Regions from separate parts of the Streptomyces armeniacus genome, predicted to be linked through region 2. Evidence: riboswitches for the same ligand, from Rfam matches in the RefSeq annotation. Region 2 holds a riboswitch; each other region holds the start of a gene.
What was found. A riboswitch is a leader RNA that binds a small molecule or an ion and turns the genes downstream of it on or off. The one in region 2 is predicted to bind cyclic di-AMP.

Region 1 (5,023 bases), 160 kb from region 2:
CGGGCCTGGCCCACCTCTTCGAGCACCTGATGTTCCAGGGCTCGGCCCAGGTGCCGGGGAACGGGCACTTCGAGCTGGTGCAGGGCGCGGGCGGCTCTCTCAACGGCACCACCAGCTTCGAGCGCACCAACTACTTCGAGACGATGCCCGCCCACGAGCTGGAGCTCGCGCTCTGGCTGGAGGCGGACCGCATGGGCTCGCTGCTGACCGCCCTGGACGACGAGTCGATGGAGAACCAGCGCGACGTCGTCAAGAACGAGCGCCGCCAGCGGTACGACAACGTGCCCTACGGCACCGCGTTCGAGAAGCTGACCGCCATGGTCTACCCCGAGGGCCACCCGTACCACCACACGCCCATCGGCTCGATGGCCGACCTGGACGCCGCGTCCCTGGCGGACGCGCAGGCGTTCTTCCGTACGTACTACGCGCCCAACAACGCGGTCCTGTCCGTCGTCGGCGACATCGACCCGGAGCGCACGCTGGCCTGGATCGAGAAGTACTTCGGGTCCATCCCAGGCCACGAGGGCAAGCACCCGCCGCGCGACGGCACCCTGCCGGAGGTCATCGGCGAGGAGAAACGCGAGGTGCTGGAGGAGGACGTGCCGGCGCGCGCCGTGATGGCCGCGTACCGGCTGCCGCACGACGGCACTCGCGAGTGCGAGGCCGCCGACCTGGCGCTCACGGCGCTCGGCGGCGGCGAGTCGTCCCGGCTGCACAACAGGCTCGTACGGCGCGACCGCAGCGCCGTCGCCGCCGGGTTCGGGCTGCTGCGGCTGGCCGGGGCGCCGTCGCTGGGCTGGCTGGACGTCAAGGCGTCCGCCGAGGTGGACATCGCCGACATCGAGGCCGCGGTCGACGACGAGCTGGCCCGGTTCGCCGAGGAGGGCCCGAGCGCGGAGGAGCTGGAGCGCGCGCAGGCCCAGCTGGAGCGGGAGTGGCTGGACCGGCTGGCCACGGTCGGCGGCCGCGCCGACGAACTCTGCCGGTACGCCGTGCTGTTCGGTGACGCCCAGCTCGCCCTGAGCGCGGTGAAGCGGGTGCTGGAGATCACCCCGGAGGAGGTGCGGGACATCGCGCGGGCCCGGCTCCGCCCGGACAACCGGGCGGTGCTCGTGTACGAGCCGACCGCAGCCGAGGACACCGACACCGACGCCGACGAGACCGGTGCCGACCAGACCGACTACGAAGCCGCTGAGGGCGCAGCGCCCGCCGAGCAGCAGCAGACCGCAGCCGAGGAGACCGGCCAGTGAGCGACACCGCTTCTCCCGCGGGGACGACGCCCGCGGAGACCACGATGGACTTCCACCCCCGCCCGTCCGGGGGCGAGCCCACCCCCTGGGCGTTCCCGGCCCCCGAGCGCGGCACCCTGCCCAACGGCCTGACCGTGCTGCGCTGCCACCGACCCGGCCAGCAGGTCATCGCGGTCGACGTCAACCTGGTCGCGCCGCTCGACGCCGAGCCCGAGGGCCTGGACGGCGTCGCCACGATCATGGCCCGCGCGCTGTCGGAGGGCACCGACAAGCACGACGCCGAGGAGTTCGCCGCCGAACTGGAGCGCTGCGGCGCCACCTTGGACACGCACGCCGACCACCCCGGCGTACGGGTCTCGCTCGAGGTGCCCGCGTCCCGGCTGCCGCGTGCGCTGGGGCTGCTCGCCGACGCGCTGCGCGCTCCCGCCTTCCCGGAGGGCGAGGTGGAGCGGCTGGTGCAGAACCGGCTCGACGAGATCCCGCACGAGCTGGCGAACCCGGCCCGCCGCGCCGCCAAGGAGCTGTCCAGGGAGCTGTTCCCGGCGGACTCCCGGATCTCCCGGCCGCGCCTGGGCACCGCGGAGACCGTGGAGCGGATCGACGCGGCGGCCGTCCGCGCGTTCTATGCCGCACACGTGCGGCCCGCGACGGCCACCGCCGTCGTCGTCGGCGATCTGACCGGCGTCGAGCTGGACCAGGCGCTGGCCGACACGCTCGGCGCGTGGACCGGTTCGGCGGCCGAGCCGCGGCAGGCGCCGCCCATCACGGCCGACGACCGGGGCCGCGTGGTGATCGTCGACCGGCCCGGCTCCGTGCAGACGCAGCTGCTGATCGGCCGTATCGGCGCCGACCGGCACGACAGCGTGTGGCCCGCGCAGGTCGTCGGCACGTACTGCCTGGGCGGCACCCTCACCTCCCGGCTGGACCGCGTGCTCCGCGAGGAGAAGGGCTACACGTACGGCGTCCGCGCCTTCGCACAGGTGCTGCGCTCCGCGCCGGACGGCTCCGGCGCGGCGATGCTCGCCATCAGCGGCTCCGTCGCCACGGACGTCACGGGCCCGGCGCTGGGCGACTTGTGGCAGGTGCTGCGTACGCTCGCCGCGGACGGGCTGACCGACGAGGAGCGCGACGCCGCCGTGCAGAACCTGGTGGGCGTCGCGCCGCTCAAGTACGAGACGGCGGCGGCCGTCGCGGACACCCTGGCCGACCAGGTGGAGCAGCACCTGCCGGACGACTTCCAGGCGCAGACGTATCTGCGGCTCGCCCAGACCGGCACCGTCGAGGCGACGGCGGCGGCCGTCAGCGCCTTCCCGGAGGACCGGCTGGTCACGATCCTGGTCGGGGACGCGGAGCAGATCGCCGGCCCCGTACGGGAGTTGGGCATCGGCGAGGTGACGGTCGTCACGGGTTAGCCGAAACGCGCGTGCGCTGCACGTAAGAGCGGTGCCCCCGGGGATCTGAGCGATTCCCGGGGGCGAACCGAGCAAACAGACGGGCGCCCTTTTGTCTGATTCCTCTGTGATGTACGAGCTGCGCTGTGGCGTGCGCGACAAATAGCCGGATCTGCTTGGTGGTTGGGAGACCTCCCGCTTAGCGTCGGTCCGGCTGTCCGTCAGAAGTGTCCGCAACCGCGGCCGACGTACAGCCATCGCCGAGTCCCCCACGGCGCGAGCCAGGGGAGCCGGGGACCCAACCACGAAGTCCCTGGGGTGAATCGGGCGGCCTCGCACGAGGCGGCCCGTAGGAGACCTTCCTGCTCCGAACCCGTCAGCTAACCCGGTAGGCGAGAAGGAAGGAAAGGAGCACGCCGTCAGCATGGCGTTCACCCGTGCCACGGGCCGGCACCGCCGGCCCACCCGCGCCAACCGTACGAGCGCGAACCTCGCCGGCATCGCCGGCCTCGCCACCGTCGGCGTCATGAGCTCGTTCGCTTCCCCCGCCGGAGCCGCCGCGTCCGGGCAGCCCCAGGTGCAGGACACCGCGGACACCGGGCTGACCCAGACCGTCGTTCTGGGCGATTCCCTCGCCGACTCCCTCACGGAGCAGGCCAGCAGCCAGTCCAGCGCCGCCGAGCAGGCGGCCGCCGAGGCGCAGGCGAAGGCGCGCGCGAAGGCCGCGGCCGAGGCGAAGAAGAAGGCCGAGGCCGAGGCCAGGAAGAAGGCCGCCGAGAAGGCGGAGAAGGCCCGTGAGGCCGAGGAGCAGCGTGCGGCCCGCGCGGCGGAGGCCAAGCGCGCCGCGATCAGCGGCTACGTCTCGCCGATCGAGGGCTCGTACGTCTCGACGCCGTACGGCGCCGGCGGCGGCATGTGGTCCTCCGGCACCCACACCGGCGTGGACTTCCACGCGTCGTCCGGCACCTCCGTACGGTCCGTCGCCGCGGGCGAGGTCGTCGAGGCGGGCTGGGGCGGCGCGTACGGCAACAACGTCGTGGTCAAGCACTCCGACGGCACGTACACGCAGTACGGTCACCTGTCGTCCGTCGAGGTGTCGGTGGGCCAGAGCGTGACCTCGGGCGAGCAGATCGGCCTGTCGGGCAACACCGGCAACAGCAACGGGCCGCACCTGCACTTCGAGGCCCGCAGCGGCCCCGACTACGGCTCGGACATCGACCCGGTGTCGTATCTGCGGCAGCACGGCGTCAGCCTCTGAGCACCAGCGCCACCAGCGCACGTGAACAGCCCCGGCCGAAACGGCCGGGGCTGTCCCATGTCGCGGGTGCGGCGCCCCGGTGCGGGCGCCGCGCTCAGTCGGACTCCGGGCTCAGACCGTCTCCGGCAGCTCGTCCAGGCCCTCGGAGACCAGCTTCGCCAGCCGGTCGAGCGCGTCCTCGGCGCCGTCCGTCTCGGAGGCCAGCACGATCTCGTCGCCGCCCTCGGCGCCCAGACCCAGGACGCCGAGCATCGAGGCGGCGTTGACGGGGTCGCCGTCGCCCTTGCGCACGGTCACCGGGACGCCCGCGGCGGCGGCCGAACGGCAGAAGATGGCGGCGGGGCGGGCGTGCAGGCCCTCGGCCCAGCCGACGGAGACGCGGCGCTCAACCATGGTGTAACCCTTCAGATCGTTCCTGTTGTCTAGACCAGTCTCGCACGGTGCGCGCGAGCGCCGACAACACCGGGCCCGCTCGTTACCCTGACCCCATGCGAACCGAGGCGGAGCGCGCCTACCCCACGCACTGGGAGGCGGATGTCGTCCTGCGCGACGGCGGCACCGCACGCGTACGGCCCATCGCGCCGGACGACGCGGACCGGCTCGTCGCCTTCTACGAGATGGTCTCGGACGAGTCGAAGTACTACCGCTTCTTCGCCCCGTACCCGCGGCTCTCCGACCGCGACGTACGCCGCTTCACGCACCACGACTACGACGACCGGGTCGGCCTCGCGGCCACGGTGGGCGGCGAGTTCATCGCGACCGTCCGCTACGACCGCGTCGACGCCGAGGGCCGCCCCGCCACCTCTCCCGCGGACGTGGCCGAGGTCGCCTTCCTCGTACGCGACGACCATCAGGGCCGCGGCGTGGCCTCCGCGATGCTGGAGCACATCGCGGCCGTGGCCCGCGAGCGCGGCATCCGGCGCTTCATCGCCGAGGTGCTGCCCGCGAACGCCCGGATGATCAAGGTCTTCACCGACGCCGGCTACTCCGCGCACCGCAGCTTCGAGGACGGCGCGGTCCGGCTCACCCTCGACCTGGAGCCCACCGAGCAGTCCCTCGCCGTCATGCACGGCCGCGAGCAGCGTGCGGAGGGCCGCTCCGTACAGCGCCTGCTGGCCCCCGCC
Region 2 (5,023 bases):
AGCGCTTCGGCCTCCAGCTCGCCGACGCACACTCGGTGGCGGTGGCGGTGAGCGCGGAGAAGTACGACGACGTCCACCCCGCTGTCCGGCTGATCCAGCGCGAACTCCTCGGCCGCTTCGGAGAGGTGGACGTGCTGCTCTCCACCAAGGAGGGCCGCCTGGTGTGCATCGCCGCGAGCAGCGAACGCCGGGTGCTGGACGTCTTCGCCTCGCTCGCCGAGAAGCCGGGCCCCGGCTATCCGGACGCCGAACGGGTCGCGATCGGACGCGCGCACAGCGGCGCGGGCGGAGTCGTACGGAGCTACGAGGAGGCCGTCGGCGCCCTGGACCTCGCGGACCGGCTCGGCCTCCAGCCGGTCCGCCTGAACGCCTCCGAACTGCTCGTGTTCCCCGTCCTGCTGCGCGACCGCGAGGCGATGGCCGACCTCGTACGGACGGTCCTGGAGCCGCTGACCAGCGCGCGCGGCGGCGCGGAACCGCTCCTGGAGACCCTCTCGGAGTGCGCGGCGGCCGGCTACGTCAACGCGGAGGCGGCGCGGCGGCTGGGCGTGAGCGTACGCACGCTCTCGTACCGGCTGGAACGCATCCGGCTGCTCACGGGGTACGACCCCGGCGACGCGCTGCACCGGTACACGCTGGAGACCGCGGCGATGGGCGCGCGGCTGCTGGGCTGGCCGTCGAACGGGCTCTGACGGGCTGACGGGCTCCGGCGGGTCGACGGGCTCCGGCGCGCTCAGGCGTACTCCCGGGTCGTGCCGCGACCGCACACCCGCGCGAACCAGGCAATCACGCGGCGAACGCCCCGCCCGTACGCACCGGCTGCACGGGCTCGTACCATCCGCCCCGTACGCGTCGCCGCGCTCTGGGGCCGGCCCCTTGGAGCGGCTGCGCCGATGCCCTCACCCCCGTCGAGGGCATCGGCGCCTACGTCGCCCACCAGCATAAACAGCCTGCCGAACGGCGCTGCCACCGGCACGAGGCCGGACACCGCGACGGATGGGAACAGTAGAGTACGCAGCGGACCGACTGTCGCCCGTACCCACGCCCTGTGCGGTGTGCCGTCATCGTGACACGCACGGTGGCCGCGCTTCATTGCCAGGGTCCGGCAGTCTTTACGTCTCACTTATCTCCTGGGCCGCTCACCGGAGCGGGCAGCTCCGCAACCGATGTCTCAAACGTCCCCCTGAAGCCGCCTGTTGCCGCATCGCAACGCTTCCGTGACGCCCGGCCCGGGTCCGCCCCGCCGCGCCGTACGTCACATTCGCGTACTGACGAGTGCGGCCGAAAGGCCGGAAGGGGGACCGTATGCGGCACCGGGGGCGACAACTGGCGGCGGTACTGCTGGCGGGCGGCGTACTGCTCGCCGGCTGCACGAGCGGCGGGGGAGACGGCAACAAGGAAGCGGCGACGGACCGTTCGGGCGCCCGGCAGGACGCGCCGCTGCCCGGCGGTTCGGGCGGCACGCCCGACGGAGCGCAGGAGAGCGGCGAACAGGACGAGCGGGAGGCCGAGGCCGTTCCGCCGCCCGATCTGCGGTCCACCTTCGCGCTGGACGTCGACACGGCGTCGTACGGCTACGCGAAGCGCACCATCGAGGACGGCAGGCTGCCGGCGGCGGACACCGTACGGGCCGAGGAGTTCGTGAACAGCTTCCGGCAGGGCTATCCGCAGCCGGAGGGTGACGGATTCTCGGTGACCGCGGACGGCGCCCGTGTGGACGGTGGCGGCGGAGACGACGACAGCCCGGAGGGCACGGAGGACGGGGGCGGCTCGTACGGTGACGACTGGTCGCTGCTCCGGGTCGGACTGGCCACCCGTGCGGAGAGCGAGGGATTCGCCAACCGGCGCGCACCGGCGGCGCTCACCTTCGTCATCGACGTCTCCGGTTCGATGGCGGAGCCGGGACGGCTCGACCTCGTCAAGTCGTCGCTGCGGACGATGGTGGGGCAGCTGCGCGCGGAGGACTCCGTCTCCCTGGTGACCTTCAGCGACGACGCCCGCACCGTGCTGCCGATGACGCGGCTCGGCGACGACGGGCAGCGCGACGAGATCCGCGACTCCGTCGACGAGCTCGAACCGCGCGACAGCACGAACCTCGCCGCCGGAATGCGCACCGGATACGAGGAGGCCGTCGAGGGCAAGCGGAAGGGCGTCACCAACCGCGTGGTGCTGCTGTCCGACGCGCTGGCCAACACCGGTGACACCTCGGCGGACTCCATCCTCGACAGCGTCGCCGCACACCGCGCCGACCACGGCATCACCCTGTTCGGCGTCGGCGTGGGCAGCGACTACGGCGACGCCCTGATGGAGCGGCTCACCAACAAGGGGGACGGGCACACCACTTACGTGTCCGGCCGTACGGAGGCGGAGAAGGTGTTCGTCGAGCAGCTGCCGCGCAACATCGAGCTCCGCGCGCGCGATGCCAAGGCACAGGTGACGTTCGATCCGGACACCGTCGAGGAGCAGCGGCTCGTCGGCTATGACAACCGCAGGGTCGCCGACGAGGACTTCCGCGACGACAGCGTGGACGGCGGCGAGATCGGCCCCGGACACACCGTCACGGCGCTGTACGCGGTCCGGCTGAAGGAGGGCGCGGAGGGTGACGTGGCGACCGCCGCGGTGCGCTGGCTGGACCCGGACTCGCGCGAACCGCACGAGGAGTCGCAGCGGATCGGCACGGAATCGCTGAACGACGCGCTGTGGGGGTCCGAGGGCGCGCCGGGGCTCCGTACGACCGCGGCCGCCGCGTACTTCGCGGAGGCGCTGCGCGGCGAGGGTGACCTGCCGGGCGCACCGACGCTGGGTCAGCTGGCCACGTACGCGCGGGACGCGGCCGCGGACTCCGAGGACAAGACTGTCTCGCAGCTCGCGGAGATCATCCGCCGTGCGGACGCGCTGGGCGGCCCCGAGGAGACCGCCGAACCGTACGCGGAGCCGTACGGAAACGACGGCGGCGACCACCCGTACGGCGTGCGCTGAGCGTGCCGCAGCCCGCGCCCCGGGGGAGGGCGCGGGCTGCGCGTTCAGCGACGCTCAAGGCGTTCCCGGTCCTGAGCGGGGCCGGGAATGCCCGGAGCGGTCAGGGCTTCAGAGAGCGGTCGGGGCTCGGAGAGCGGTCAGGGTTCCCGCCGTTCTCAGAGCTTGAGCTCCTGGCCCGGCAGGATCAGGTCCGCGTCGCCGCCGATGACGGACTTGTTGGCCTGGAAGATCTTCTGCCAGGTCGTGCCGTGCTCGTCGGCGATGCTGCCGAGGGTGTCGCCGGACCGCACCGTGTAGTCGCCGCCGGCGGACTTCTGCGGCTGCGGCTGGGCCTGCCGCGGCTTTTCCTGCTTCTCCTGCTTCTGCTGCGGCTGCTCGGCGGGCTGGGCCTGCCGCTGCTCGCCGCGGTCGGCACGCTCGCCGCCGTCGCCGTTCGGGCTGACGTTCGCGGACGGGCCGCCGGACGTCAGGCCGCCCTCGCCGGCGCAGGCCCAGGCACCCGGGCCCTGCATCGCGAGGAGCTTCTCGGCGACGGCTATCTGCTGCGACTTGGTGGCCTGGTCGGCACGCGGCGCGTACTGGGTGCCGCCCGCCGCGGCCCAGCTGGACTGCGAGAACTGCAGACCGCCGTAGTAGCCGTTGCCGGTGTTGATCTGCCAGTTGCCGCCCGACTCGCACTGGGCGACCTTCTCCCAGGTGTCCACGGACGCGGCCTGCGCGCCGGTCGCGGACATCAGCGGGATGGTGACGGCGGCGCCGGCGACACCCGCGAGGGTGGCGATGCGGGCGGCCTTGGAGGAGCGGTGACGGCCCTTACCTGAAAACAGCATGACTGACTTCCTCACCGACGCCTGCGAGGTGAGCTGTCGGGCTCGGACCGGTTGAGTGCCCGGCCGTACGCGGCCGCGTGACGCGGACTCGTACGGTTTCGCCCCTAGCCGCTCCCCGTTCGGGGCGCGGCGCTTACCTGGTTCCCCCGCTCCTGCCTACGGCGCTGACGCGACGGTTTCCCCCCGGCGACCGTCGGCAGGATTAGGCGTGACGGTCGCGGGTGCCCGCCGTGTGGCGAGCGGTGCGACCGTAAGCACACGGGTCCGGCACTGCCAAAAACCGGCATCCGAGATCAATATGGGCCTCTGGGACCCGGGAACAGGCGTCACCGCAGGTCGTGCCGTACGAGGGCGAATGCGACAGCAGGGACCCCGGGGACGGTTGCGGAGAGAAGCCTCACACCACAGGAGGAGGCGTCAAAGGCCGAACCCTGACGAAAGTTGAGGTTCATCGGCGCCTTTGGTGGCTGGTGGGTGATCGCTGCGCTGTTTAGGGTCGGGAGCGTTGGTATCGACGTACGGCGGCCGCGTGGCCGGCGCCGGCCGTCAGCCGTCGACCGTCAGCGCCTGGCCGTCGACCGTCGGCCTTCGGCCGTCAGGACCAACCGTCGGCCGTCGGGACCAGCGGCCGGCACGGACACCGCACGAGAGGGACGGGACCGGGAGTGGCTGAACAAGTGGACACGGTGGGCGAGGAGCCCGTCGCGGCGCCGGAGAGTCAGGACGCCACGGCTCCGGACCGGGCGCGGGCGGTGCAGGGTCTCACCGCGGCCGAGGTCGCCGAGCGGGTCGCCGCGGGACAGGTGAACGACGTGCCTGTCCGCTCCAGCCGGAGCATCAAGGAGATCGTCCGCGGCAATCTCTTCACCCGGATCAACGCCATCGTCGGCGTGCTCTTCGTCATCATCCTCGCGGTGGGCCCCGTCCAGGACGCCCTGTTCGGCGGGGTCATCCTCGCCAACACCCTGATCGGCGTGATCCAGGAGGTGCGCGCCAAGCGCACCCTGGACCAGCTGGCCATCGTCGGCGAGAGCCGGCCGACCGTGCGCCGCGACGGGGTCGCGGCGCCGGTCACCGCCGAACAGCTCGTGCTCGACGACATCGTCGAGCTGGGCCCGGGCGACAAGATCGCTGTGGACGGCACGCTGGTGGAGACGGCCGACCTGGAGGTCGACGAGTCGCTGCTCACCGGCGAGGCGGACCCCGTGGTCAAG
Region 3 (5,023 bases), 1.9 Mb from region 2:
CACGAGTTACAGCGCGATGGAATTCGCCTCGCACGACTCGGGCGCCAAACTGTTCGGGATCTTCCAGATCTCCATCCTGCACAACCTCGTGCACCTGGCCTTCGGCATCGCCGGACTGGCGCTCGCCCGCACCGCCTCCGCTGCATATGCGTACCTGCTGGGCGGAGGGGCCATCTACCTGGTGCTGTGGATCTACGGTCTGGCTGTCAGCCACGACAGTGAGGCCAACTTCGTGCCCCTCAACACTGCCGACGACTGGCTCCACTTCGTGCTGGGGATCGGCATGATCGGTCTCGCTCTCCTCCTCGGCCGACGCGCCTCCCGCGCCTCCCGCGCCTCCCGCGCCTCCCGCGCCTCCCGCGCCTCCCGCGCCTCCCGCGCCGACGACCGTTGAGAGGAAGCCGCACTGGATGCAAACGTTCCTGCCCTACCCCGACTTCCGAGCCACAGCCCTGGTCCTGGATCGTCGCCGGCTTGGCAAACAGCGGGTCGAAGGGTTGCAGGTGCTTCGCGGCCTCGTCGTGCCAGATTACGGATGGCGTCGCCATCCAGCAGTGCGGATGTGGGCTGGGTATGAGGAAGCGCTGGTCCGGTATGGCCTGGAAGTCTGCAGGGTCTGGCGCGCGCAAGGCCATCAAGACAGCTGTGCGGCCACACTCGTCGCTGATCTCCTCGCATTCCGCCCCGGTACGACAGTCCGTTCCCAGGCGGCTCTGGCGGCCGCCCGGGAACTGCCCCCCTGGCTCGGCGACGACGCCGTCCACCGCAGCCACCGGTCGGCGCTGGTGCGCAAGGACCCGGACGCCTACGCGTCACTCTTCCCCGATGCGCCGAACGATCTCCCGTACTTCTGGCCGACGTCGGACCGGTCAGGCGATTCAACCGAGGCGTGAAGACCGTCCACGCGACCTCTCGCCGCCACGGGCCCGTCGCCGGGCGCGCCGCCTCATGCGCAAGAGCAGCTGGCGGCGCCGTCATCCAGCGGCTGCGTGCCGTCCCTTGTCCCACGCACACCTGACATCCGGCTGAGGGTTCTGGTGATGGTCACGGGAATTCACCCGCACCCATTCGTCAGCCTTCTAGCCCGGCCCGCTGAGGCGCGTGGCACGGGACTGCAGGTAGCGCCGTTCCGGCAGGCTCGCGGCGCGGCGTGCCGCGTCGCGGTACGCCGTACGGGCCGCCTCCGGTTCGCCCGCCATCTCCAGCAGGTGCGCGCGCGTGGCCTCCAGCCGGTGCTGTCCGGACAGGTGCGGGTCGTCCGCGAGCCGGTCCAGCAGGGCCAGCCCGAAGCGCGGGCCGCGCACCATGGCCACCGCGACGGCGTGGTTGAGGCTGACGACCGGGCTGGGCCAGAAGCGGTCGAGGACGTCGTAGAGCGCGAGGATCTGCGGCCAGTCCGTCTGCTCGGCGCCGGGCGCCTCGTCGTGGACGGCGGCGATGGCGGCCTGCACCTGGTACGGGCCCAGGTCGGTGTGCTGCAGGGCGTGGCTGACCAGTGCGACGCCCTCCGCGATGGCCTCCGTGTCCCACAGCCGCCGGTCCTGCTCGGCGAGCGGGATCAGCTCACCGCCGGGCCCGGTGCGGGCGGCGCGGCGGGCGTCGGTGAGCAGCATCAGCGCGAGCAGGCCGGCGACCTCGCCGTCGTCCGGCAGCAGGTCCCGTACGGCGCGGGTGAGGCGGATCGCCTCACCCGAAAGCTCGGCACGGCGCAGGCGGTCGCCGGAGGACGCGGTGTGGCCCTCGTTGAATATGAGGTAGAGCACCTGGAGGACGGCGGCCAGCCGCTGCGGGCGCTCCTCGTCCGGCGGGGGGCCGAAGCGGGCGCCCGACTTCCTGATGCGCTGCTTGGCGCGGCTGATGCGCTGGGCGAGCGTGGCCTCCGGTACGAGGCAGGCGCGGGCGATCTCCGCCGTGGTGAGGCCGCCGACGGCGCGGAGGGTCAGGGCGATCTGGGACGGCGGGGACAGCTCCGGGTGGCAGCACAGGAACAGCAGCGTCAGCGTGTCGTCCTCGGACGGCGCCCGCGCCTCGCCGGGCGGCGGGGCGACGAAGTCGTCGCGCGCGGCCATGGCGGCGGCGGTCTCCTCGCGGCGGCGCCGGGCCTGCTCGCCGCGGATGTGGTCGGTGAGGCGGCGGGACGCGACCCGGATGAGCCAGCCGCGCGGGTTCCCGGGGACGCCGTCACGCGGCCACTGCACGGCGCCGGCGAGCAGCGCCTCCTGTACGGCGTCCTCGGCGGCGTCGAACCAGCCGTGGCCGTGGCGCCGTACGAGCGCGCCGAGGACCTGCGGCGCGTGGCGGCGCAGCAGGTCCTCGGGAGCGGGCGTGTCCGTCACGCGAAATCGGGCGTGCCGTCCTGGATCGGGCGCACGACGACCGGGTAGTCGGGCGCGCCCTCGGGCTGCGGACAGGTGGCGACGCGGGCGGCGATCTCGGTCGCGCGGTCGATGCTCGCGCAGTCGAGGACCCAGTACCCGGCGAGCACCTCCTTGGTCTCGCCGTAGGGGCCGTCGGAGATGACGGGCTGGCCGTCGCGCGTGGCGCTGACGAGGCGGGCCTCGGAGGGCGCCGTCAGACCCTGCGCGTCGACGAGCTCGCCGGACTCGGCGAGGTCGTTGTTGAGCGCGCCCATGAAGTCGAACATCGCCTTGAGGTCGGCCTCGGTCCACGCGGCGCCCTTCTCGGGGGTGCCGCCGCTCATCGCGTCGTAGTCCGCCTGCCGGCCGAGGACCATCAGCATGTACTTCATCACTGGACTCCTTGTGCCTGGGCTCCCCGGGGCGGGGTGCCTCTCACAGGAGACATCGGCGCCGGACCCGCTGTCTCGACATCCACGCCGGAAAAAATCCGCGAATCTCTCGCAACCGGGCCGCGCGCCGTGCCGTCTGTACGGAGGGAGCCGTTCCGCCGGCGGGGGGAACGGGACCCGGCCACGGCGGAACGGAACCCGGCGCGAAGGGGACGGGCCCCCGGCCCGTACGCGCTCCCGGAGGGTGGGTGGGCAGCAAGTCCGCCCATCGGGTGGAAACGGGCGATATGCCCCGACAGCACTGCCGGCCAATCCCCTCCCTTCAAGGGAAATCGTCAACGTATCCCCGCAATAGGGTGATTTGGTCGTTTTGCCGAACTCCCTGTGTCCGGAGTCACATCGGGGCCGAGCGCCCGTCGGCCGTTCTCCCGGGCACCTCGCCAAGTCGCGGAATTCCGGGGCCAATTCGAAACACCCTCCCATTCGCCCCTCTCACGCTCAGAAAATGATCCAATGCGCAGCGTGGACGAATTAACCGATGCGTGCACAGTGGGCCTCGGCATCCGAATCCGGCGGCTTGTCCCGCACAATCCGATGTGCTTGTGTGACCCTCGCTCCCGACCCCTATGACCGGCGGGAGTCCCGGACCGGGGCGCCGAATCCTGCCGCCCGGCGAGGGAAATAGCGCACCAGTCACTCGGCAGGAGCGGGGGAACCAGGTAAGTGCCGTGCCGCAGCTCAGCGGCCCGGCTAGGGGTGAAGCCATGCCTCCAACACCCTGCCCACACAAGGGTTTACGGGAGATATGGCCGGGCCACTCCAGCCCGAATCCGACAGCTCACCTCGCAGGCGCCAGGAGAGGACACCCCCATGTCTCGTGGCCGCCATCGTCGTCCGCGTATAACGCTCAATGCCCGCCGCATTTCCCGCCTTTCCATCGTGCTTGCCGCCGGTGGCGCGGGAATTGCCGCACCCGTTCTGACGGGTACCGCTCACGCGGCTCCCGCGCCCGCTTCCGCCAAGGCTCAGGCCCCGGCACAGGCACCGGCACACGCCGGCGCCGCCCAGTCCGAGACCGACCCGCAGTCGCAGGGGAAGAAGTCCGGCAAGTCGGACTCGTACACAGTCGCCAGCGGCGACACCCTGCACCGCATCGCCACCGACCACGGCGTCGAGGGCGGCTGGAACGCCGTCTACGAGGCCAACCGCGACACCATCGGCGGCAACCCGGACCTGATCGTGCCCGGCCAGCAGCTGACCCTCGACGCCTCCTCCGGCGGCGCCGAGAAGAGCGCCGCGCCCGGCAAGGCCCAGGGCGGCGCCAACGCCGACCAGGCCGCCGCGAAGAAGTCCGGCGGCGTGTACAAGACCCAGTCGACCAACCTGGACGGCTGGATCAACGAGGCGCTCGCCATCATGGAGAAGGAAGGCATCCCGGGCAGCTACGACGGGATCCACCGCAACATCATGCGGGAGTCCGGCGGCGACCCGAACGTCTCCAACAACTGGGACATCAACGCCCAGAACGGCACGCCGTCCATCGGTCTGCTGCAGGTCATCAAGCCGACGTTCGACGCGTTCCACGTCGAGGGCACGGCCAACGACCAGCGCGACCCGGTCGCGAACATCGTGGCCGCGTGCAACTACGCGGCGCAGACGTACGGTTCGATCGACAACGTCAACGGCCCGTACTGATCCCTTCCGGCTCCACTTCCGGCGGCGGCCGGAAGTACCGGGCCCCCGATCCGCCCCGCGGCACAGCGCCGCGGGGCGGATCGCGTTCCGCGGCCGGGTCCCGGTCGAGGACCCGTGTGCATCGTGCACACCCTGGTAGCCGTACGGACAACTCGCGGCTCTATGCTGTCCGCTCGACCGGGAGGGGACAGGACGACAATGGAGCTTCTCGGGCCATCAGGTCCGCAGCACACAGGGCCGTTCCGGACCGTCGCGGTCCTGGGCGAGGGCGGTATGGGCAGGGTGCTGCTCGGCGTCGCGCCCGACGGGCGGCTGGTCGCCGTCAAGCAGGTACACGCCGACCTGGCCGAGGACGAGGGCTTCCGGGCCCGGTTCCGGCGGGAGGTGGCCGCCTCCCGGAAGGTGTCCGGCGCCTACACGGCACCGGTCCTCGACGCCGACCCCGACGCGCCCACCCCCTGGCTCGCCTCGGCGTTCGTCCCGGGCCCCTCGCTGAGCCACGCCCTCGGCGCCGCAGGGGTGCTGCCCGTGGAGTCCGTACGGCAGTTGGCGGCGGGCCTCGCCCGGGCGCTGGCCGAC
Region 4 (5,023 bases), 1.7 Mb from region 2:
GCGTGCGGTACGGGGCGCTGGGATGAACGGCGGCACCAGCGGCGGGACCGGCACCGGCACCGGCACCGGCACCGCGGGCGGACGCCGCCACGGTGCCGGTGTCGCCGGACCGCCCGTCCGCGTGCTCGTCGTGGACGACGACTTCATGGTGGCCCGGCTGCATCGCACGCTGGTCGAGCGGACCCCGGGCTTCACGGTCGTCGGGGAGGCACGCAGCGGCGCCGAGGCGCTGGCGTCCGTGCGGGAACTCCGTCCGGAGCTGGTACTGCTGGACATGTACCTTCCGGACATTTCGGGCCTGGATGTGCTGCGTGAGCTGCGCGCCGCCGAGGAGCCCGGCACACACGGGGTCGACGTCCTGGTGGTGACGGCCGCACGGGACGTGGAGACCGTACGGGGCGCACTGCGCGGCGGCGCCGTGCACTACATCGTCAAGCCCTTCGAGGGCGGCACCCTGCGGGAACGGCTGCTGCAGTACGCGCACAGGCGGCAGGAGCTGGCGGACCTGGGCGCGGCGAACCAGGCGGACCTGGACCGGGTCTTCGGCGGCGGTGGCCGTGGCGGTGGCGGTGGCGGTGGCGGTGGCGGTGGCGGTGGCGGTGGCGGTGGCAACGGAAGGGGTGTCCGTACGGGCGCGGGCCGCGCGGCCTCCGCGGGCGACCGCACGGAGGGCGCACCGGGCGGGGGCGGCACGTACGGCGGGGCGTACGGCGGTGGGCCGCGCGGCGGCGGACAGCGCGCCGCGACGGCGGCACCCAGCCTGCCCAAGGGGCTCACCGCGCAGACGGCGGCGCTCGTACGGCGCACCCTGGACGGCTGCCCGGAAGGACTCTCGGCCTCCGAGTGCGCCGAACGCAGCGGCCTCTCCCGGGTCAGCGCCCGCCGCTACCTCGAGCACTTCGTCGCTACCGGACGCGCCGAGGTGACACTCCGCTACGGCACGACGGGGCGCCCCGAGCGCCGTTATCACGCCACCCCACCGCCGGGGCACGCGGGGGGCGTTGCGGGGGCGGCCGACCCGGACCAAGGCAGACAGTGACGTACGGAAGCGGCTAACTCCCGACATTCACCGAGACTTGGCGAGCAACTTGAGCCGCATATCCCCTAAGAGCAATAAGTCCGTTTCAGTCGTTTCGGCGTGAATGAGACCGTCTGCGATGCGGCGTGACGTGACTAACAGAACCGCCCCCGGCAATACGTCACTCACCGCACGGCAATGCCTTACGTCCGGTCAACTCTCCTGGCATGCGGCCCTTTTGGCGTTGCCACAGCAAAGATCGAAGCTAACGGAGAGGTAACGGCCCGCAGCACACCGTGTATACGGGGCCCCTCGAATTCCCGGAGCCGGGCATGGGTAAACGAACGCTCCTTGCCGGGACGAATTGGTTGTGTTTTCGTTTCGAATCCCGCCGCAACTTACGCGGCGGGCCTCGCCGGGACGCCTAGTCCTGCCGCCCGGTGGAGGAGCCAACGTCACCGAACGGCAGGAGCGGGGGACCCAGGTAAGTGCCGGCCGTGCGCCACAGCACCGGACGGCTTGGGGTGAAGTCACGCGGACAGTGTGGCCACAACACACTCGTGCGTGACCGGGCAACTCCAGCCCGAACCCGACAGCTCACCTCGCAGGCGTAGGAGAGGAAGCACCACTATGTCTGCACGCGGACGTCACCGCCGCCCCCGCACCCAGCGCATCGCGCGCGCCACCCTCGCCCTCACGGCGGGCGGCGCGGGCATCGCCCTGCCCCTCATGGGCGCGGGCAACGCGAACGCCGCCTCGGTGGACACCTGGGAGAAGGTCGCCCAGTGCGAGTCCACCGGGGACTGGAGCATCAACACCGGCAACGGGTACTACGGCGGCCTGCAGTTCAGCCAGAGCACGTGGGAGTCCTTCGGCGGCACCGAGTACGCGGCGACCGCCGACCAGGCCACCAAGGAGCAGCAGATAGCCATCGCCGAGAAGGTGCTGGCCGAGCAGGGCCCGGGCGCCTGGCCGAACTGCGGCCCGAAGGCCGGTCTCTCGCAGAACAGCGGCGACCCCGACATCGACCCGTCGGGCCAGGGCGGCCAGGCGCAGGCGAAGCCCGAGGCCAAGGCCGAGCCCAAGGCCGAGCCGAAGAGCCAGCCCAAGGCCGAGGCCCCGGCCGCCGGCGCGGACAAGCGCGACGACGCGCCCGCCGCCGACCGGAGCAAGCGCGACGCCAAGCCCACCGACTACACGGTGAAGTCCGGCGACACCCTCTTCAAGATCGCCAAGTCGCAGGGCGTCGCGGGCGGCTGGGAGCGCGTCTACGAGGGCAACCGCGAGGTCATCGGCGACGACCCCGACCTGATCTACCCCGACCAGCGGCTCTCCCTGGACGGTTCGGGCGCGACCAAGTCCCACGCCTCCCGCTCCGAGGCCCGCCCCGAGGCCCCGGCGCCGCAGCCCAAGCAGGAGTCGAAGCCGGCGCCCAAGCCGGAGTCGAACGGTGGCGAGAAGGCCGCCGACTCCGCCGACAGCAACAAGGGCGGCTTCCAGAAGCCGGTCGACGCGCCCGCCAGCACCCCGTACGGCGCCTCCGGCGGCAGCTGGTCCAGCGGCAGCCACACCGGCGTCGACTTCTCCGCCTCCAGCGGCACCCCGGTGAAGGCCGTCACCAGCGGCACCGTGGTCTCCGCCGGCTGGGGCGGCGCGTACGGCAACGAGGTCGTCGTCAAGCACTCCGACGGCCGGTACAGCCAGTACGGCCACCTCTCCTCGCTGTCCGTCTCCGCCGGCCAGACCGTCGGCGCGGGCGACCAGCTCGGCCTCTCCGGCTCGACCGGCAACAGCACCGGCCCGCACCTGCACTTCGAGATCCGTACGGGTCCGGACTACGGCTCGGACATCGACCCGCTGGCCTACCTCCGCGCCAACGGCGTCTCGGTCTGACCGAAGGCCCCACCCGGCAAGCCCAAGAGGGCGCCGCCCCCGAATGGGGACGGCGCCCTCTGCGCATACCAGCGCCCACCCCATCCCGCCGCCACGGCGCGCGACCCGCACAGCGAGGGTCCGGCGGAATACGCGACCGGCCGGAAGCGGCACGTGCGGCGAAGACCTACCGCGGCAGATGGATACCCGTCACGATCAGCCCGTCCCGTACGAGCCAGCGGCCCGAGAAGCCGCGCATGTGCGTGCCGCCGATCAACGGCGCGGGCACCAGGAAGCGCGCCTCAAAGGTCCGTTCGGATTCGTCGACCTCGATTTCCGCTTCCACGAAGTCGAGTTCGATTCCCGTCTGCGGATACCACGTTTTGAAAACGCTCTCCTTCGCACTGAACAGCAGCCGGTCCCAGTGCACTTCGGGCCGGCGTGCGGAAAGCGCGCTCACCCATTTCTGTTCGGACGGAAGCGAGATCGCTTCCAGGACGCCGTCCGGCACGGGCCCGTTCGGTTCGGCGTCGATGCCGATCGCCAGGGATCGGGACGCGCGGGACACGACCGCCGCGCGGTAGCCCTCGCAGTGGGTCATGCTGCCGACGATGCCGTCGGGCCACTGCGGCGCCCCGCGCTTGCCGGGCAGCAGCGGCGCGGGCGGCAGCCCGAGCCGCCCCAACGCGGCGCGCGCGCACGCCCGTACGGTCGTGAACTCCCGCCGCCGCTGCGCCACCGCCTTCGCGATGACCTCGGCTTCCTCCGGGTACAGGGCGGCACCGGGGCCGCCGCGCGACGTGTCGTCGTACGCCTCTTCGGCGAGGACGATGGAGGGCAGTATCTCCTCGATCATCAGCGGCCCTGCCCCGCGGCACCAGCCGACCCGGCGGACGCTCCCGCAGCGGAAGACCCGCCCGCGGAAGACCCGCCCGCGGACGGCTCCGGCAGGATCTGCCGGAGCGGCGTACGGGGCGGCCGCGGCCGCCACTCGCGCGGGTAGCCGACGGACACCTCCTCGAACCGCACCCCGTCGTGCCAGGTGACGCGCGGGATGTGCAGGTGCCCGTAGACGACGGCGGCGGCACGGAAGCGCGTGTGCCAGTCGGCCGTCAGCTCGGTGCCGCACCACTGCGCGAACTCCGGATACCGCAGCACCCGCGTGGGCTCGCGCACCAGCGGATAGTGGTTGAGCAGCACCGTGCGGTGCGCGGGGTCGATCCCCTCCAGCCGCTCCGTGGTCGCGGCGACCCGCGCGCGGCACCAGGCGTCCCGGCTCGGGTACGGGTCTGGGTGCAGCAGATACTCGTCCGTGCACACGACCCCCGCGTCGTGCGCGACGCGCAGCGACTCCTCCTTGGTGAAGGTGCCGGGGGCGCGGAACGAGTAGTCGTACCCGACGAACAGCGGAACCACCGTGACGGGCTCGTCCCCGCCCTCCCACACCGGGTACGGGTCCTCGGGCGTCACGACCCCCAGCTCGCGGCAGAGCTCCACCAGCCGCAGATACCGCTTCTCACCGCGCAGCTCCACCGTGTCCTGGGGATGGGTCCACAACTCGTGGTTGCCCGGCGTCCAGATCACCTTCGCGAAGCGGGAACTCAGCAGCCCCAGCGCCCACTCGATGTCCTCGAACTTCTCCGCGACATCGCCCGGCAGCAGCAGCCAGTCCTGGTCCGAACCGGGCCGCAGGCCCTCCGCGACGGCGCGGTTCTCCTTGTACGCCACGTGCAGATCGCTGACAGCCAGCAGTCTTCCCGACGACGACACGTACAGCCTCCCCCTGTTGCCCCCGCGCGGCGCACTGCCTCGCACCGCGCGCACGACGGCCCAGCGTACCCACCCACGACGACACCCCGCCCCCACGCCCACCCCGTACGACACCGGCACCCAACTCCCGTACGCCCGCCCTGAGTACGGGCACTCATGCCGCCGCTGACAGTCTCCGCTACCGTCGATGCCCGTACGTGAACGCTCACACTACGTAACGAGGGGGGGCTTCGTGGCCTGGGAGCAGCAGTGGGCGCAGCTGGTGGAAGACGCCTCGCGCGACTCCGGCTTGAAGCTGGCCAGCGCCGGCGACGAGCCGGGTTGGGCATCGGCTCCGGGCGGCATGCGGTCTGACAAGAAGGC

Region 1: linked by a shared signal. The riboswitch ahead of DVA86_RS12750 (M23 family metallopeptidase) and the one ahead of DVA86_RS12150 (LysM peptidoglycan-binding domain-containing protein) in region 2 are both predicted to bind cyclic di-AMP.
Region 3: linked by a shared signal. The riboswitch ahead of DVA86_RS20115 (LysM peptidoglycan-binding domain-containing protein) and the one ahead of DVA86_RS12150 (LysM peptidoglycan-binding domain-containing protein) in region 2 are both predicted to bind cyclic di-AMP.
Region 4: linked by a shared signal. The riboswitch ahead of DVA86_RS19485 (transglycosylase family protein) and the one ahead of DVA86_RS12150 (LysM peptidoglycan-binding domain-containing protein) in region 2 are both predicted to bind cyclic di-AMP.

What each region holds. Positions count from the first base shown of each region.
Region 1 covers NZ_CP031320.1:2,940,702-2,945,724, forward strand. Annotated here, with positions in the region: gene DVA86_RS12740 (M16 family metallopeptidase) at 1-1,250, shown strand, start outside; gene DVA86_RS12745 (M16 family metallopeptidase) at 1,295-2,662, shown strand; cyclic di-AMP (ydaO/yuaA leader) riboswitch at 2,890-3,050, shown strand; gene DVA86_RS12750 (M23 family metallopeptidase) at 3,066-3,899, shown strand; gene DVA86_RS12755 (HPr family phosphocarrier protein) at 4,011-4,292, opposite strand; gene DVA86_RS12760 (bifunctional acetate--CoA ligase family protein/GNAT family N-acetyltransferase) at 4,388-5,023, shown strand, end outside.
Region 2 covers NZ_CP031320.1:2,783,548-2,788,570, forward strand. Annotated here, with positions in the region: gene DVA86_RS12140 (PucR family transcriptional regulator) at 1-692, shown strand, start outside; gene DVA86_RS12145 (vWA domain-containing protein) at 1,306-2,979, shown strand; gene DVA86_RS12150 (LysM peptidoglycan-binding domain-containing protein) at 3,135-3,809, opposite strand; cyclic di-AMP (ydaO/yuaA leader) riboswitch at 3,813-3,983, opposite strand; gene DVA86_RS12155 (cation-translocating P-type ATPase) at 4,475-5,023, shown strand, end outside.
Region 3 covers NZ_CP031320.1:4,638,379-4,643,401, reverse strand. Annotated here, with positions in the region: gene DVA86_RS20135 (DUF4383 domain-containing protein) at 1-394, shown strand, start outside; gene DVA86_RS20130 (MSMEG_6728 family protein) at 411-893, shown strand; gene DVA86_RS20125 (RNA polymerase sigma factor) at 1,080-2,336, opposite strand; gene DVA86_RS20120 (YciI family protein) at 2,333-2,749, opposite strand; cyclic di-AMP (ydaO/yuaA leader) riboswitch at 3,425-3,615, shown strand; gene DVA86_RS20115 (LysM peptidoglycan-binding domain-containing protein) at 3,620-4,444, shown strand; gene DVA86_RS20110 (serine/threonine-protein kinase) at 4,643-5,023, shown strand, end outside.
Region 4 covers NZ_CP031320.1:4,482,755-4,487,777, forward strand. Annotated here, with positions in the region: gene DVA86_RS19475 (oxidoreductase) at 1-26, shown strand, start outside; gene DVA86_RS19480 (response regulator) at 23-1,039, shown strand; cyclic di-AMP (ydaO/yuaA leader) riboswitch at 1,465-1,644, shown strand; gene DVA86_RS19485 (transglycosylase family protein) at 1,649-2,911, shown strand; gene DVA86_RS19490 (4'-phosphopantetheinyl transferase family protein) at 3,078-3,746, opposite strand; gene DVA86_RS19495 (metallophosphoesterase family protein) at 3,746-4,660, opposite strand; gene DVA86_RS19500 (hypothetical protein) at 4,893-5,023, shown strand, end outside.